Linked DNA regions of Rubinisphaera margarita. The protein of the gene in region 1 interacts with the protein of each later gene in a pairwise test. Links are inferred from orthologs where the notes say so. Each region holds a gene or a part of one and is shown on either strand. Other genes may lie near its edges.

What was found. The genes of interacting proteins can lie anywhere in the genome.
Region 2: the proteins of tpiA (region 1) and pepT interact in binary tests that used the Escherichia coli proteins (3 or more experiments, as listed by UniProt). The link is inferred for Rubinisphaera margarita from one-to-one orthologs.

What each region holds. Positions count from the first base shown.
Region 1 is NZ_JAKFGB010000014.1:318,183-325,882, forward strand. Bases 2,252-5,008 are described here. They hold tpiA (triose-phosphate isomerase), read left to right. Parts: upstream 2,252-3,121; coding sequence 3,122-3,895; downstream 3,896-5,008. Other genes in these bases: aroF (3-deoxy-7-phosphoheptulonate synthase), read left to right, coding at 2,252-2,866; secG (preprotein translocase subunit SecG), read left to right, coding at 4,030-4,545; L1A08_RS14170 (YicC/YloC family endoribonuclease), read left to right, coding at 4,643-5,008. In the rest of the region: L1A08_RS14145 (DNA-3-methyladenine glycosylase I), read right to left, coding at 1-194; L1A08_RS14150 (dihydrodipicolinate synthase family protein), read right to left, coding at 296-1,321; more of aroF, read left to right, coding at 1,829-2,251; more of L1A08_RS14170, read left to right, coding at 5,009-5,518; gmk (guanylate kinase), read left to right, coding at 5,678-6,277; L1A08_RS14180 (DNA-directed RNA polymerase subunit omega), read left to right, coding at 6,279-6,554; L1A08_RS14185 (flavoprotein), read left to right, coding at 6,551-7,108; L1A08_RS14190 (hypothetical protein), read right to left, coding at 7,502-7,700. UniProt on the Escherichia coli protein: Involved in the gluconeogenesis. Catalyzes stereospecifically the conversion of dihydroxyacetone phosphate (DHAP) to D-glyceraldehyde-3-phosphate (G3P).
Region 2 is NZ_JAKFGB010000009.1:685,993-692,665, forward strand. Bases 993-3,798 are described here. They hold pepT (peptidase T), read right to left. Parts: upstream 3,111-3,798; coding sequence 1,875-3,110; downstream 993-1,874. Other genes in these bases: L1A08_RS06015 (TSUP family transporter), read left to right, coding at 993-1,103; L1A08_RS06020 (ABC transporter ATP-binding protein), read right to left, coding at 1,120-1,875; L1A08_RS06030 (MBL fold metallo-hydrolase), read right to left, coding at 3,155-3,798. Also shown: L1A08_RS06010 (RsmD family RNA methyltransferase), read left to right, coding at 1-252; more of L1A08_RS06015, read left to right, coding at 276-992; more of L1A08_RS06030, read right to left, coding at 3,799-4,039; L1A08_RS06035 (hypothetical protein), read left to right, coding at 4,272-6,254; L1A08_RS06040 (hypothetical protein), read left to right, coding at 6,563-6,673. UniProt on the Escherichia coli protein: Cleaves the N-terminal amino acid of tripeptides.

The DNA of each region.
Region 1 (7,700 bases):
TTGCGGAGGATGGTGAGCCAGCTGAGCCCGGACTGAAAGCCTTCGAGGCAAATCTTCTCGAAGAGCGTGCGATCATCGTCAACGGGGCATCCCCATTCCCGATCGTGATACTGCATGTAGAGCGGATCGGCTCCGCACCACCAGCAGCGGACCACACCGTCTTCACCACGAATCACACTCGGAACATTGCTCATCGGCGGCTCTCGCTGAGGGTTACACTTCGATCCTCAGCAAGTGTTATCAGCCGCCGTCACAATGATCAATGATCAGCCGGTCAACGAGAAGCCCCCGTGCGTCAGTCGACCATGCCGCGACGTTTCAGCTCGGCGACGACGGTACTCACGATGCGGGTCACTTCACTGCTGTCGACATCGTTACCGGAATCGTTCAGGGAGCATCCCCCGACAGGTTCATCGGTGTAGCCATGCGTGGAGAGCATGCACTGAAGTTCGCGGCTCAGGGTCTGCAGGTCGGTTCGCTGGTTGTCCGAAAGCGGCTGGCGGCCGGTGCCCATGCTGAAGCCACGAAGTTCGACGGCTGCGCGGAAGCCTTCCGGGAATTCGGCGGAGTAGATCATCACGTCGAACAGTTTGACCAGGTCGTACTGCAGCTGACGGGCTTCTTCGATGCGATGGGAGGTCGTCAGTTCATAGAGTCGTCGCATCAGTTCCGGAACCACGCCGGAGGTCGCGTTCGTTCCGCCGTCGCAGCCGCTCAGCAGCATCGGCATCAGAGCGGCATCCCAGCCGGTGAGGAAGCTGAAGTCGGGACGGTTCGGCCGGACGGCCTGAATCATGCGAATCATATGCGGCAGATCCCCGGAGGAATCTTTGATGGCCACGATCTTTTCGCATTCCTCGCTCAGCCGCTGCACGGTCGGGACGTCGATCGGGCTGGCGAACATCGGAATGTTGTAGAGGGTGACGTCGACCGGAGTGTTGTCGCCGATTTCCTTGAAGTAGGCGTACACCGAAGCCGGGCTGAGCTTGTAGTAGAACGGAGCGACAATGGCGACGGCCCGCACGCCGAGTTCGTGGTAGTACTCGCAGGCTTTAATGGTCTCGCGGACGTTGGCTTCGGCGGCTCCCGCCAGAATCGGCACCCGGCCGGCGGTTTGCTCGGCAATAATCTTGGCAATCCGACGACGTTCTTCCGGCGTGAAGCGGGTGAACTCGCCAGTCGAGCCGTTCGGGTAGAGGCCGTGGACGCCCTTTTCGATCAGCCAGTCGATGTAGCGACGCAGTTCGGCTTCGTTGATTTCGCCCTGGCTGGTCATCGGCACGAGGTTGGGCGTGAAGATTCCTTGAAGTCGCTTCGTCATCGGGGCATCTACCTTGGTCAACGCGAGGAGAGTCGTAATTCAGTTGGTATCTGGAGTGGCCCTGACCCTGTCAGAGCTTCAGGTACCGTTCCACTGGCACACAAGAGAGGTGATGTTCAGACCTCTGAGGTGCCGGAAACAGGACGTGGGCGTCGTGTTTATGCAGCAAGAATAGCTTGCGAATCGGCCGATGTTGAGCAGGAAGCCGGCGAGAGCTGCGCGTTCTGTGAGATTTTCTGCATCGGGAGGCCCGCTGAGACGGGTCGTGCGAGCTGAGAACGGCGAATTTCGCTCTTTCAACCCCAATGCCGGCCAAATCGATTGTTCGCCTGCTGGCCTCTGGGTTAAAGTCCGCGTATGATGCGGGATATCCGGTCGCTCCCGGTACGCGCAATTTGTAGGTTTCCTGCCATGTTCGCCGGAGGACTCTGTCCGAAGCTTTCTGGCAACATCTGTCGGCTACCGCCGAGAGAATACAGTTTCACCCTTCGCAGCAGCTGACGTCCCATGATTATCGTATTGAAGCCGAATTCGACTGACGAACAGATCCAGCACATCCTCGAAAAACTCGAGGAGATGGGCTTTTCCCACGATCTCAGCAAGGGCGAAAAGCGGACGCTTATCGGCGTGATCGGCGAAGAAGATCAGCTCCGCGAAGCTCCGCTGCGAGCCATTCCGGGCGTCGAGGATGTCATGCCAGTGCTCAAACCTTACAACCTGGCCAGCCGTGAGTTCCAGGAAGACGATTCGGTCATCGACCTTGGCTACGGTGTCAAAGTCGGCGGCGGCCATCTGATGATGATCGCGGGACCCTGTGCGATCGAAGGCAAGGAAATCCTCAGCGAGATCGCTCATGCGGTTAAGTCTGCTGGTGCCAACGTGTTGCGTGGCGGTGCCTTTAAACCGCGAACCAGCCCGTACAGCTTTCAGGGCATGGGGGAAGAAGGCCTCCGCATCCTGCAGGAAGTCGGACACGAACTGCAGATGCCGGTGGTGACGGAAGTCATGGATCCGCGGCAGGTCGAACTGGTCGACAAGTACACCGACATTTTCCAGATCGGTGCCCGCAACATGCAGAACTTCAACCTGCTGAAGGAAGTCGGCTCGACCAATAAGCCGGTTCTCCTGAAGCGAGGCATGAGCGCGACGGTGGTCGACCTGCTGATGTCGGCCGAATATGTGCTCGCTCACGGCAATAAAAAGGTGATTCTCTGCGAACGCGGCATCCGCAGTTTCGATTCGTCGACGCGGAACCTGCTCGATCTGGCCGCCGTGCCGAACGTGAAGGGGCTGACCCATCTGCCGATCATTGTCGATCCTTCGCACGCAACGGGCCGTCCGGACCTGATTCCGCCAATGTCGCTGGCCTCAATCGCTGCCGGAGCCGATGGCGTTCACATCGAAGTGCACTGCAATCCGGAAATCGCCAAGAGCGACGGACCGCAGGCTCTGCTGCCCCAGCAGTACGAAGACGTGATGAACAAAATGCGGGAAATGGCACAGTTGATGGGCAAAACCATCGGCGACCCTGTCGCTGCCGTTTAGGGTTCGACCGGAGCCCGCGTGCCGTCATAGCGTAGCGGCGGCTTCCTGCCGCCGACTCGATTTCGCTGAACATCACCGCTCCGTTGGTTCAGCGACGTACGGACATCTCGAATGCGAAGTCTCGAGCTCACAACGCGTTCTGTTTCGCAGGACGCACTCGGCGGCACGATGCCGCCGCTACGGATCCAGCAGACCAACCAGAAGATACGAACTGTCACAACAACTATCACGTAGGACCAGATACGAGGATTTCTCATGCGACGTCAGATGATTGCCGGCAACTGGAAAATGAACACGAACCTGGAGTCAGGAAAGGCCCTGGCTGAAGGGCTCGCCAAACATGTTTCCGGCAAAGATCTGAATGCAGATGTGCTGGTTTGCCCGCCGTTCCCTTATCTTCAGGCTGTGAAAGCCGCTGTCGGTAACTCGGGGATTTCTGTCGGAGCTCAGAACTGCTACTTCGAAGAACCGGGCGCTTTTACCGGCGAAGTGGCTGTCGACATGCTGCTCGACATCGGCTGCGACTGGGTCATTCTGGGGCATAGCGAACGTCGTCATGTGCTCGGCGAGACTGACGAAGTGATCAACAAGAAGACCAAAGCAGCTCTGGCCAAGGGGCTGGGCGTCGTTCTCTGTGTTGGTGAACTGCTGGAAGATCGTGAAGCTGGCAAAACGAACGCTGTTCTCGACGAACAGATGAAGGGCGGACTGGCCGATGTAGCCGCTGGCGATCTGAGCAAGATCGTGATCGCTTACGAACCGGTCTGGGCAATCGGCACCGGCAAAACCGCGACTCCCGAAATGGCGGACGAAGCTCACGCGCACATTCGCGGCTGGCTGACCTCGAACTACGATCAGTCGGCAGCCGACGCCATGCGGATTCTGTACGGCGGCAGCGTGAAGCCGAACAACGCCGCGGAACTGCTCGGTCAGCCGAATGTCGACGGGGCACTGGTCGGCGGAGCGAGCCTGACGGTCGACAACTTTGGTCCGATCATCGATGCCGGACTGGCTCAGTCGGGCAAGTAGTCACTGTCTCTCCCCACGTCCACTGGTCCCGTTCACCGTTGAAATGCCGCTTCTGACTCGACAGAGCCAGTTCAGATAACTATTGTGCGGCATTCACAGGCAACCACGAACATGGTTTCAAGGAGTTTGTCCGCGTGCTCGGATATCTGATGTTATTCCTGCTGTCGTTCCTCAGCTTCCTGCTGATTGTCATCATCCTGCTTCAGCGGGGTCGTGGCGGCGGGCTGGCCGGGGCACTGGGCGGCGCCGGTGGCCAGAGTGCTTTCGGAACGAAGGCCGGCGATGTTTTCACGAAGATTACGGTCATTCTGGCTATTATCTGGGTCATTTTCGCAGGTGTGAGCATTATCGTGCTCACCTCGACGCGTCCCCAGAGCTATCGAGGCGGAGCCGACGCCAATCCCGATCTGATTTCCGGTGACGAAGATCCGGCCGCATCGGATCGACCGGCTCTCGGCGGCGATGAGCCGCTCATGATTCCTGAGGGGACCACGACTCCGGCTGGCACATCGAGTGTCCCGAGTCTGACACCTCCTGCTGGAACATCGACCACGCCGGCACTGACGCCACCTGCCGCGACTTCCTCTTCAGCAGCTCCAGCGGTCCCAGCCGGAACATCGACGCCGGCGGGAACTTCTGACGCAAACTGATTGAACGGAAGCTTCTGATCTTCCCGGGCGGCGACCGCAGCCGCCCGTTTTCCGTGTTTCTGGAACCGAGACGAGGGACAGCGACGTGATCCTGAGCATGACCGGTATTGGACGGGCGCGGCATCAGGACGACCAGATTCAGGCCACCGTCGAAGTTCGAGCCGTCAACAACAAGTTCCTTAAGCTCAATCTGCGTCTTCCGGACGCACTCAACGGCTGCGAATCGAAGATCGACCGCGTCGTCCGCGAGTACCTCGGGCGGGGAACCATCTCGATTCACGGTCAGTTGACCTGGGTGAAGCAGGTCAGCCCGTATGTCATCGACGAAGCGACGCTGAGTCAATACATCGAGCAGTCCCGGCACGCGGCCAAGGTCTTTCATCTGCAGCCGCCGGATCGACTGGCGGAATTTCTCGCCATGCCCGGTGTCATTGCCGATCAATCCGCTTCACTGGACGATGAGGGCGATGCCGAATGGGCAGTCTTTTCTGTGGCACTCTCAACGGCTCTGGAGCAGCTGCAGGAGTTCCGCAGGACTGAAGGGCAGGCGATGTCCGATGCTCTCTCGGGCTACTGCAATGAGATCGAAGTCGATGTGAAGGCGGTCCAGGGACGCTCGCCGCTGGTTGTCGAATCGTACCGCAACCGCCTGAAAGACCGGGTCAATGAGTGGCTGTCCTCTCAGGGGGTTCAGATCGAAACCAACGACATCCTCCGGGAGATCTGCATCTTTTCCGACCGGTGCGACATCACCGAGGAGATTACCCGCCTTGGCAGCCACATCGGGCAGTTCCGGGAGTTTCTCAAGGAGAAGAATCCCGCTGGACGGAAGCTCGATTTTCTCTGCCAGGAGATGTTCCGCGAAACGAACACCATCGGCTCCAAGGCCAACGACATTGAGATTTCGCACCGGGTGGTCGACATGAAGGCCACGATTGAGAAAATCCGCGAGATCGTGCAGAACATTGAGTAGGCCGCCATTGAGGGCTGATTTTGCCCCGCACCGATCCCGCCGAACTGCCCGGCTGGCGAGAAACCGCGTCGACAGCCCTGTTTGATCGCTTTTTGGTCGGAACCACTGTAGAATTTGCGGTTTGCGGAGTTTTCAGAGTTTTTTGTGAGGAATGGCCGAGTGAACGAGCCGGGTGCGACCAGGATCGGATTTCTGATTGTCGTGATCTCCGGTCCCAGCGGGAGCGGAAAAACGACGATTGTCTCACGGCTGGAACGGGAATCACCGGTCCCCCTGATCAAGTCAATTTCGGCGACGACCCGTCCGAGACGCGAGAACGAAGTCGACGGTCAGGACTATTACTTTCTCGCCCCGGATGAGTTTGAGCGACGACGGAACAGCGGCGAATTTCTTGAGTACGCCGAAGTTCACAGGACGGGATACTGGTACGGAACTCTGAAGTCGGAAGTCGATCGTGCCCGGGGAGCGGGCGGCTGGGCGTTGCTCGAGATCGACGTTGAAGGCGCACTCAACGTCATGAACGAATACAGCGATGCCCTCACGATTTTCGTGACGACTCCTTCGGAAAAAGAATTCGAACAACGCCTGCGGGACCGGGGAACGGAAGACGAACAGGTCATCCAGCGACGCCTGGAAACGGCTCGCAGTGAATTGAAATTTGCCGATCGCTACCGGCACACAGTCATCAACGACCAGTTGGACCGAGCGGTGGGCGAGATTATTGATATTATTAGCCAGGAAGCTGGGGAGTGCTGCTAGCATGCTCGAAGAACTGAAAGAAGAAGAGATCGTCAACAAAGTGGGTGGACGCTTCAAGCTGTCGACCATGATTCAGAAGCGGATGGTCGCTTTGAATCGTGGCGCTCGACCGCTCGTTGAGATCCCGACCAAGAACCTGATGCGGATCGTGATCCAGGAAATCCTCGAAGACAAGATTTACCTCGATCGTACCGGCAACGTCGCCATCAAGGGCGATGTGACCCCGTCGATCGATGGTTACTTCGAAGGCGGCCCGGGCGGTGATGATCTGGGATGAGCCACGCCGCGCGACCTGAGATTCTACTCGGTATCACCGGCGGAATTGCCGCTTACAAGACCGCCGACCTGGCCAGTCGGCTTGTGAAGCGGAACTACGCGGTTACGGTCATTATGACCGCCGCCGCTCAGAAGTTCATCGGACGGGCCACGTTTGAGGCGCTCACCAATCGCCCCGTCTACACCGATCTGTTCTCGCCGCAGGAGCATTTCCTCGGCGAGCACATTGGCCTGCCCCGGCGGGCGGATTTGCTGGTCATCGCTCCGACCTCCGCCGATTTTCTGGCGAAGATGGCTCATGGCTTCGCGGATGATTTGCTCAGCACGACCGTGTTGGCGGCGACATGCCCCCTGCTGCTCGCTCCGTCCATGAACGTCGAAATGTGGGAGAAGCCCGCTGTTCAGCGAAATCTCCGGCAGGTGATCGACGATGGAGCCGAAATGATTGCTCCGGGAGAAGGATGGCTCAGCTGCCGCGTGACCGGCAAAGGGCGGATGGCGGAACCTTCGGAGATCGAAGCCGAGATCGTCAAGCGACTGGCACCGACGGCTTGAAGCCGACGAGCGTGCAATGACCGCTTGTGCGGCGGCAATGCCTGAACCGGACGGTATTGCACGTCCGCGCATAAAAACAGTCTCGACGCTCGGCCGATCGGTCACAAGGGACGGATCATGCCGAGCGTGAGACTACTCCCCCCTCACACTGCAGCCGCGGCCGGCTGTCAGTGCTCGCGCCACAATAAATTTCCAGAGCATCCACCAGTAAGACTGGCGTGGGGAGATACAAGAAGCGCACGTGACATCGCGTCGGTGGCAACGACTTCAGCTGCTTGCTGAAGTCGAGACGGACCGCGAGCCCGGATGAATGAATGGGTCAGCTCCACCGGAGTAGATCCGGGGGCAACAGAGAATGGCGAGAATTTCGCCCGTATTCAGCAGGGGCGAAACCTAGCGGGCGTCGACTCGCGTCCGCAGAGCTTCCTGTTCAGCACGATATTCGGCCAGAGCACGTTCCTGATTGGGGAGAAGTTCTTCAGGTCCAGCCGGGAAGTACTGCACATCGTCGCGAAGATAGAACGCGGACGGCAGCGTCTGACCGCCCATATTTGTCTGGCAGCCGGTCAGTGCGGCCGAGGCGATCACGCCC
Region 2 (6,673 bases), on another replicon or contig:
CCTTATCCGCTGGCGATCGAGCAGTTCAAAGCCGAGAACACGCCGCTGTACAAAGCGATGGAACGCCTGGCTGCCGATGATGTAACGGCTCCGGAGATCTCGCTGCTGATTCTCCGCCTGCCGATTCGACTCGATCCGGTTCTTCCTCCCGTCTGGATGCGGTCGGAACTGGAATTGAAAGTCGCCAGCATGAAGATCCTTTTCTTTGAAAAACACGGCGACTCAGACGCCGCTCCTGACGCCGGGGAATAGGCTGCCACGAAAGTTCCCCGAGTATGTATGAGCTGATTTTCTCAGGAGACGGGAATCTTCCGCTCCTGTTCTGTCTGATGGCTGCTGCCGGTCTAGTCGGGCTATCGGCTGGGGGAGCCCCGGGCGTCGGCAGTCTCGCCGCTCCCATGGTGGCCCTCGGTTTCGCTCGGCTCGACAAACCACAGGCGCTCGTTGTCCCGTTGTTGATCGTCGGTCAGATGCGGGCGCTGGTTCAGCCCCAGCGGAGTCACATTCAAACCCGACTCGCTCACCGTGCGCTTGTACCGACCACCATCGGAATGTTCGGCGGCATCGCCGTCTGGGGATATCTGATCCAACTCCCGAACACCCTCGGCGTTCAGAACACGCTCAAAGCCGCCTGCGGACTGATCGTCCTCGCAATCGCGACCGACATTCTGATGAGCAGAGTCCTCCGACTGTACCCGACGCCGCATCTGGGCCCGAAAGCGTCCATTTTGCTGGGACTGGTCGGAGGGGTGCTCTCCACCGTCGCCAACGTCGCCGGCCCGCTGTTCACGTGGTACTTCCAGTCTCGCGGCCTGCAGAAAGACGACCTGACCGCAACGGTCGCCTACTTCTTTCTCGTGCTCAACCTGTTCAAGATTCCGTTTTACATCTGGCTGGGTTTGTTCCACGATCCGAACATTCTGCAGAGCGGAGCCGACTGGCTGCTGTTCTTTGCCCTCTGGGGATTCGCCTGGATGATGTGGCTCCTCGGAGCCTTCTGGCGCCGCCACGCCTCCGAACGACTCTTCGCCGCCCCCATCGCCGCTGCGGGAATCCTCGTTGCCTTCGTCACGTTTTACCAGACCCTCTTCAACACTCCGTAAATGAGAAACGCGGACTCTATGTGAGGTGCTTTTTGACCCGGCTGATCGTTCGGGCAAATTCGGGCGATTCACGGAGGGACTCATCCCGGGTGGACCAGAGGAGATCGATCTGTTCGATGATTCGTCCCGGCTGTTTCGACATGACGAGGACGCGGTTACCGAGGAACGTCGCTTCGCCCAGATGGTGAGTCACGAGCACGGTGGCGAAGCCGAACTGCTGTTGCCAGCGGAGCAGTTCGTTGTTGAGCTGTTCCCGCAGCAGGTCATCGACGGCTGCAAACGGTTCATCCAGCAGAATGAGCTGAGGTTTCAGCACCAGTGCCCGGGCCACGGCGACGCGCATCTTCATGCCGCCGGAGAGCATGCGAGGGAACTTTCCGTAGTCGTCAGGGTGAAGGCCGGTCGTGGTCAGCAGTTGCCGGATTCGTTCCTGATCGACTGGCTGCCTGGCCAGCTCAAACGGAAGTTCCATGTTCTTCTGTACCGAACGCCAGGGAAGCAGGCGGGCATCCTGAAACACCATGCCGATCTGCCCGGTTCTCGCCAGTTCTGGCTCCCGCAGCGCACGGGTTCCGGCTGTCGGCTGCAGCAGTCCGGCAATGATTCGCAGGAGCGTCGACTTGCCACAGCCGGAGGGCCCGACGATGCCGATGGTCTCGCCGCTGTGAATTGTCAGCTGGATGTCATCGAGCGTCGGGGCAGCTGCTCCGGAGAACTGCAGGCCGATGTTCTGCAGGTCGAGCAATGGTCGGGCTTCAGCCGCGACGGACATCAGGCGGTCTCCTGACCCCAGCGGCGGGCCAGTTCGACGAGGACCTTCATCGCCGAGAGCATTTCAATCTCACTGGTCCACTCCAGAGGACTGTGCGGATTATGTTGTCCGGAGGAAAGATTCGGCGTCGGCAAACCGGCAGCCGTCATCAGCGAACCATCGGTCCCGCCACGGATGATATCCTGATGCGGTTCCAGGCCGGCCGCGGCGGTCGCTTCAATGGCGAACTGCAGCGCCCGGGGTTCTTTCTTCAACCCTTCCCGCATATTGCGGTATTGCTCGCGGATCTCGATCTGAATCTCTGCCAGCGGGAATTCCGCTTCGAGCGAAGCCGCGATGCTCCGCAGCAGGTCGGCCTGCACCTGGAGAGCATCGTCTTCAAAGTCGCGGAGGATCAACCGGGCGGAAGCCTCGGCGACACCCCCGGCAATATGATAAGGATGAATAAAGCCCTCGCGTCCGTCGGTCGTTTCCGGACTGAGCGTGCGCTGCGGCAGTCGATCGATGAACGCGGAGAGGATGCGGATCGCATTGACCATCGCATCTTTGCCAACCGACGGATGCGTGTTGATGCCCCGAACGGTGACATTGGCCTGATCGGCTGAGAAGGTCTCGGAATCAATACGTCCGCGTCCATCGCTGTCGAGGGTATAAGCACAGACGACGTCCATCCCTTCGATGTCGAGATTCTCGATACCCCGGCCGATTTCTTCATCGACCGTGAAGCAGACCCGAATCGGACCGTGCGGGATCTCAGGGTGTTCGATGAGATGCTCGACGGCGGCCATGATGACCGCGACGCCCGATTTGTCATCGGCTCCCAGCAGCGTGGTGCCATCGGTTGTGATGATCGTTTCTCCGACCAGCGACGAGAGCTCGGGATTCTCGGCAACCGTCAGCACGCGGCTCTTATCACCCGGCAGGACGATGTCTTTGCCGTCGTAGTTCTGATGCACGATCGGATTGACGTTCGTGCCGGAAAACTCGGGGGAGGTATCGACATGAGCCACCCAGGCGATCGCCGGAGCGTTGGCATCGACATTCCCCGGCAGTGTCGCCAGGACGACGCCGTGTTCACTCAGCGAGACGTTTTCGAGTCCGAGATCGCGACATTCCTGTTCGAGCAGACGGGAGAGATCGAGCTGTTTGGCCGTACTCGGTGCAGACTTTGAGGTCTCATCCGACTGCGTATCGATCTTCACATAGCGGAGAAAACGTTCGAGCAGAGTCGACATGGGCAGTCCTCACGGCGTGAAAACGAATCAGTGTGAATGGCGAATCAGGACCACAGAATCACGCGCTCTTTCAGCGACTCCGGCAGCTTCTTCAGCACGGCTCGTTTAAGATGCGACGTGTGATACCGCGTGCTGAAGTGAGCGAGAATGATCCGCTCGTTCTGAAAACGGTCGGCTCGCTCGAGGATATCGTCCAGATGCGTGTGACCGAATTTGTGGATCTTGGCTTTGCGATGTTCCGGGCGGAAGAACGTCATCTCGGTAATCAGAATCTTCGCCCGATAGATGTCGTCGCAACTGTCGAGTCCCGGAGGAGCGGTGTCGCCGAGGTAGGCGATCAGCGGGATCCTTACCTCGTGCGTGACTTCTTCCCCGCCGAGTCGCAGGTCACGAATCTGATCGCCGGGCAGTCCCTGAAACTCCGGCTTCAGTTTCCGCCGTCGGTCCCAGATGATGTAACCGACCGAAGGCACCGTATGTTTGGTTTCGACAACCGTGACGACATGCTCGCGGGAGAGTTCGAATTCATCGCCCGGATTCACGCCGACGAGATCGCAGACCATGCGGCCCCGATCGAGCCTCTGCCAGGCGCGGAGCAGACGTTCGGTGTCAGCTTTGACCGGCTCGGGCAGATAAATCGTCGGCGGCGACATCTTCATCATCCGCCGGCGGGCCACGAAGGCCGGGAGAGCGGCCATGTGATCGAGATGGGCGTGCGACAGGAAGTAAGTCGGCGTCCCCATGAAGGACCACGGGCTGCCGCCGAGATCGAAACCGATCTTCAGTTCGGGGATTCGCCAGTACGTCTGCACAGCCGCCCGCGAATAGCCTTCAACCGTGAGACCGCCGTGAGTGACCGCTCGGAGGGGAAGATTATTGACGACTGGTTCCAGTTCCGTCGTGTCGTCGTCTGCCGGTAGGTCATCCATTATCTGTGACGCTTGATGCGAATTCTTCATAAAACCCGGCTGTCAGCCCGGCATTTGCGGTTTGTGTGGTCGATCCGCTCACTCTATCGAACTACAGGGGAAACGGGCAACCATCAGCAGTTTCCCTCACCACGAAGAAGCAAACGCCGATCGGTGGTTTTACAGATCGGAGTTCGAGCATTTACGATGCACGGTTTCCGATTTCCTGCTGCGCTCTGAAGGAGACACCGGTTTGCCTCGAATGTTCACGTCCGGCCTGCTCGCTATTCTGCTGTCCATTGCTGTTGCTCCAGAAACGTCCGCGCAGGGCCCCGAACAGTGGTTTCACGTCCCCGGTCATGAAGCCGAGATGGAGTCACTGCAGGAACTGTTCGATCTGCATATCGATCGGGCGTTCACGCCGTGCACACTCTGGGATGCCTGGCTGCCGCATTCGACGCTCTGGACCGGTCCGCAGCCACGGCAGCGGTATCGCAATGTCTTTCTGAATCGCCGGATCGACAAAGCGGGCTACGTTTCAATGCAGCAGCATCGTGGGATGGCGCATAGCGAAGGCTGGCCATTCCCGGCCTGGCAACAGGCGGGCGGCATCGGCTGGCATTTCTCGACGACCGGAGACGTCTGGGCGGTGCGCCATTTTCGGACGCAGCCGCTTCGCAATCTCGACGGCTGGGAGATCACGGGAGCAGAAATCGTCGGCTTCGATGACAACCGCGGACTGAGGCTGAAGATCGTCTCCGATCAGGCCGAAATCGCCACGCCGCAGTTTCGAGCAAACGTGCGGCTCGCTCCGTTCATTCGCGTCGAATGGGCCCGTCACGGCTGGCCGGAGAAGGCAGCCGCGGGGTTGTCCTGGAAACTCAAAGACCAGCCGTGGCATCTCGATCGCTCGCTGCCGATTGTGCCCGTCGACAACGAAGCGAAGATGCACTTCCGGAATTTGCCGATTTATAAACGGCCCGGCTTTAAGGGGACGCTCAACCGATTGCGGCTCAGCTTCGTCCGGGCGAAAGGGGCGGAGATTGATCTGAAGTCGATCATCACGGCCATCGACACGCGGCATCCGATCACCGGTTCGTTGTTTCTGCAGGGAAGCACCGACTATTTCCGCTGGACGAAAGATGTCGAGTTCCTGCGTCAGAACATCGGCCGCATGCGCCGAGCATTGCAGTTCACGCTGACGGAGTTCGACGTCCGGGAACAGAAGCATGTCGTGGTGCCGTGGGTCGGTCACGAAGGGCGGACGGGGATTTCCCGCACTGAAGAAGGGAAGAAACTGCTGCATGGCGAGGGAGTCGGCAACAATTACTGGGACCTGCTTCCATTTGGCGGCCATGATGCTCTGGCGACGGTGTACCTCTACGATGCCCTGCGAAAGATGGCTGATCTCGAAACGGCCATCGCCAGTCATCCGCAGTGGAACGTGCCGGCTCCGCCGAACGGCCTGACTCATCCCGAGTTGACTCACCTGGCCAGCGAGATCAAAGCCGAGTTTCAGGATCGGTTCTGGCTCCCTGAAACAGGTCGATTCGCCGGCTGGCAGGACATCTCGGGCCGACAGTACGACTACGGCTTCACCTTCGTGAACATCGAAGCGATTGCCTTCGGTCTCGCCAGCGAGGAGCAGTCGCGAACAATTCTCGACTGGCTCGATGGCGAGCGGACGGTCGCCGGCGACACATCCACGGGAGCGGACATCTATCACTGGCGCTTCGCGCCGCGGGCCACCACGCTGCGGAATATCGATACCTATGCCTGGGTCTGGTCGAATCCCGAAGCGATTCCCTGGGGCGGGCAGGTGCAGGATGGCGGAGCCGTCCTCGGCTTCAGTTATTTCGACCTGATGGCCCGTCTGGAAACCAACGGCCCCGATGATGCGTGGCAACGGCTGCAGCAGATTCTGAGCTGGTTCGATGACGTTCAGGCCGAGGGCGGGTATCGGGAGTACTACGCGAAACCGGATCGTGGAACCTTACAGGGAGGCGGCACGGCTGGCGGACTGGGCCTCGATCACGAGTTCATGGAGAGCGTGCTCGTGCCCCAGATCATGCTCTACGGCTTCCTCGGCTTCGAGCCAACGGCAGAGAGCTTCGAAGTCCACCCGAGTTTACCTTCCGACTGGCCGTCGCTGACCGTGCGGAACATCCACATCGGCGACCGAGTCGTGGACATCACAGCGAAACAGTCGGGTGAAGTGATCATTGAAGACCGGTAGTCGCCGCAACGGGGTCGTGGCGACTCAATCGAGGGGTGGCTCAGACGCGTGCGTCTGGGTCATCCAGTGAACGGAATCCACGAGGGGTGGCCCGTCCGGCACGGGCGGGTGACGAAGTCACAAGAGGCGGCGCCATAGTCGAGGTGTCTGCGAGGGCCGGACGATTTCGGTATAACGCGCGGATGGCGCTGCCTCTTGTCGCTTTCGCGACCCGCCCGCTTCGCAGGACGGGCCACCCGTGAGATGACAAGCAGAGATTTGACGGGGGCATCTATCTAGTCGACGAGAGTGGTAACGATCTCGGGCAATTGGATGCACTGGAAATCGACTCTGAGGGAACAGTGACTGCTATCGAAAAGAAGGACGGTCGAGGTATTGGGCGTATAAATCCCAAAACTGGCAAACCTTTTGTCGACCCA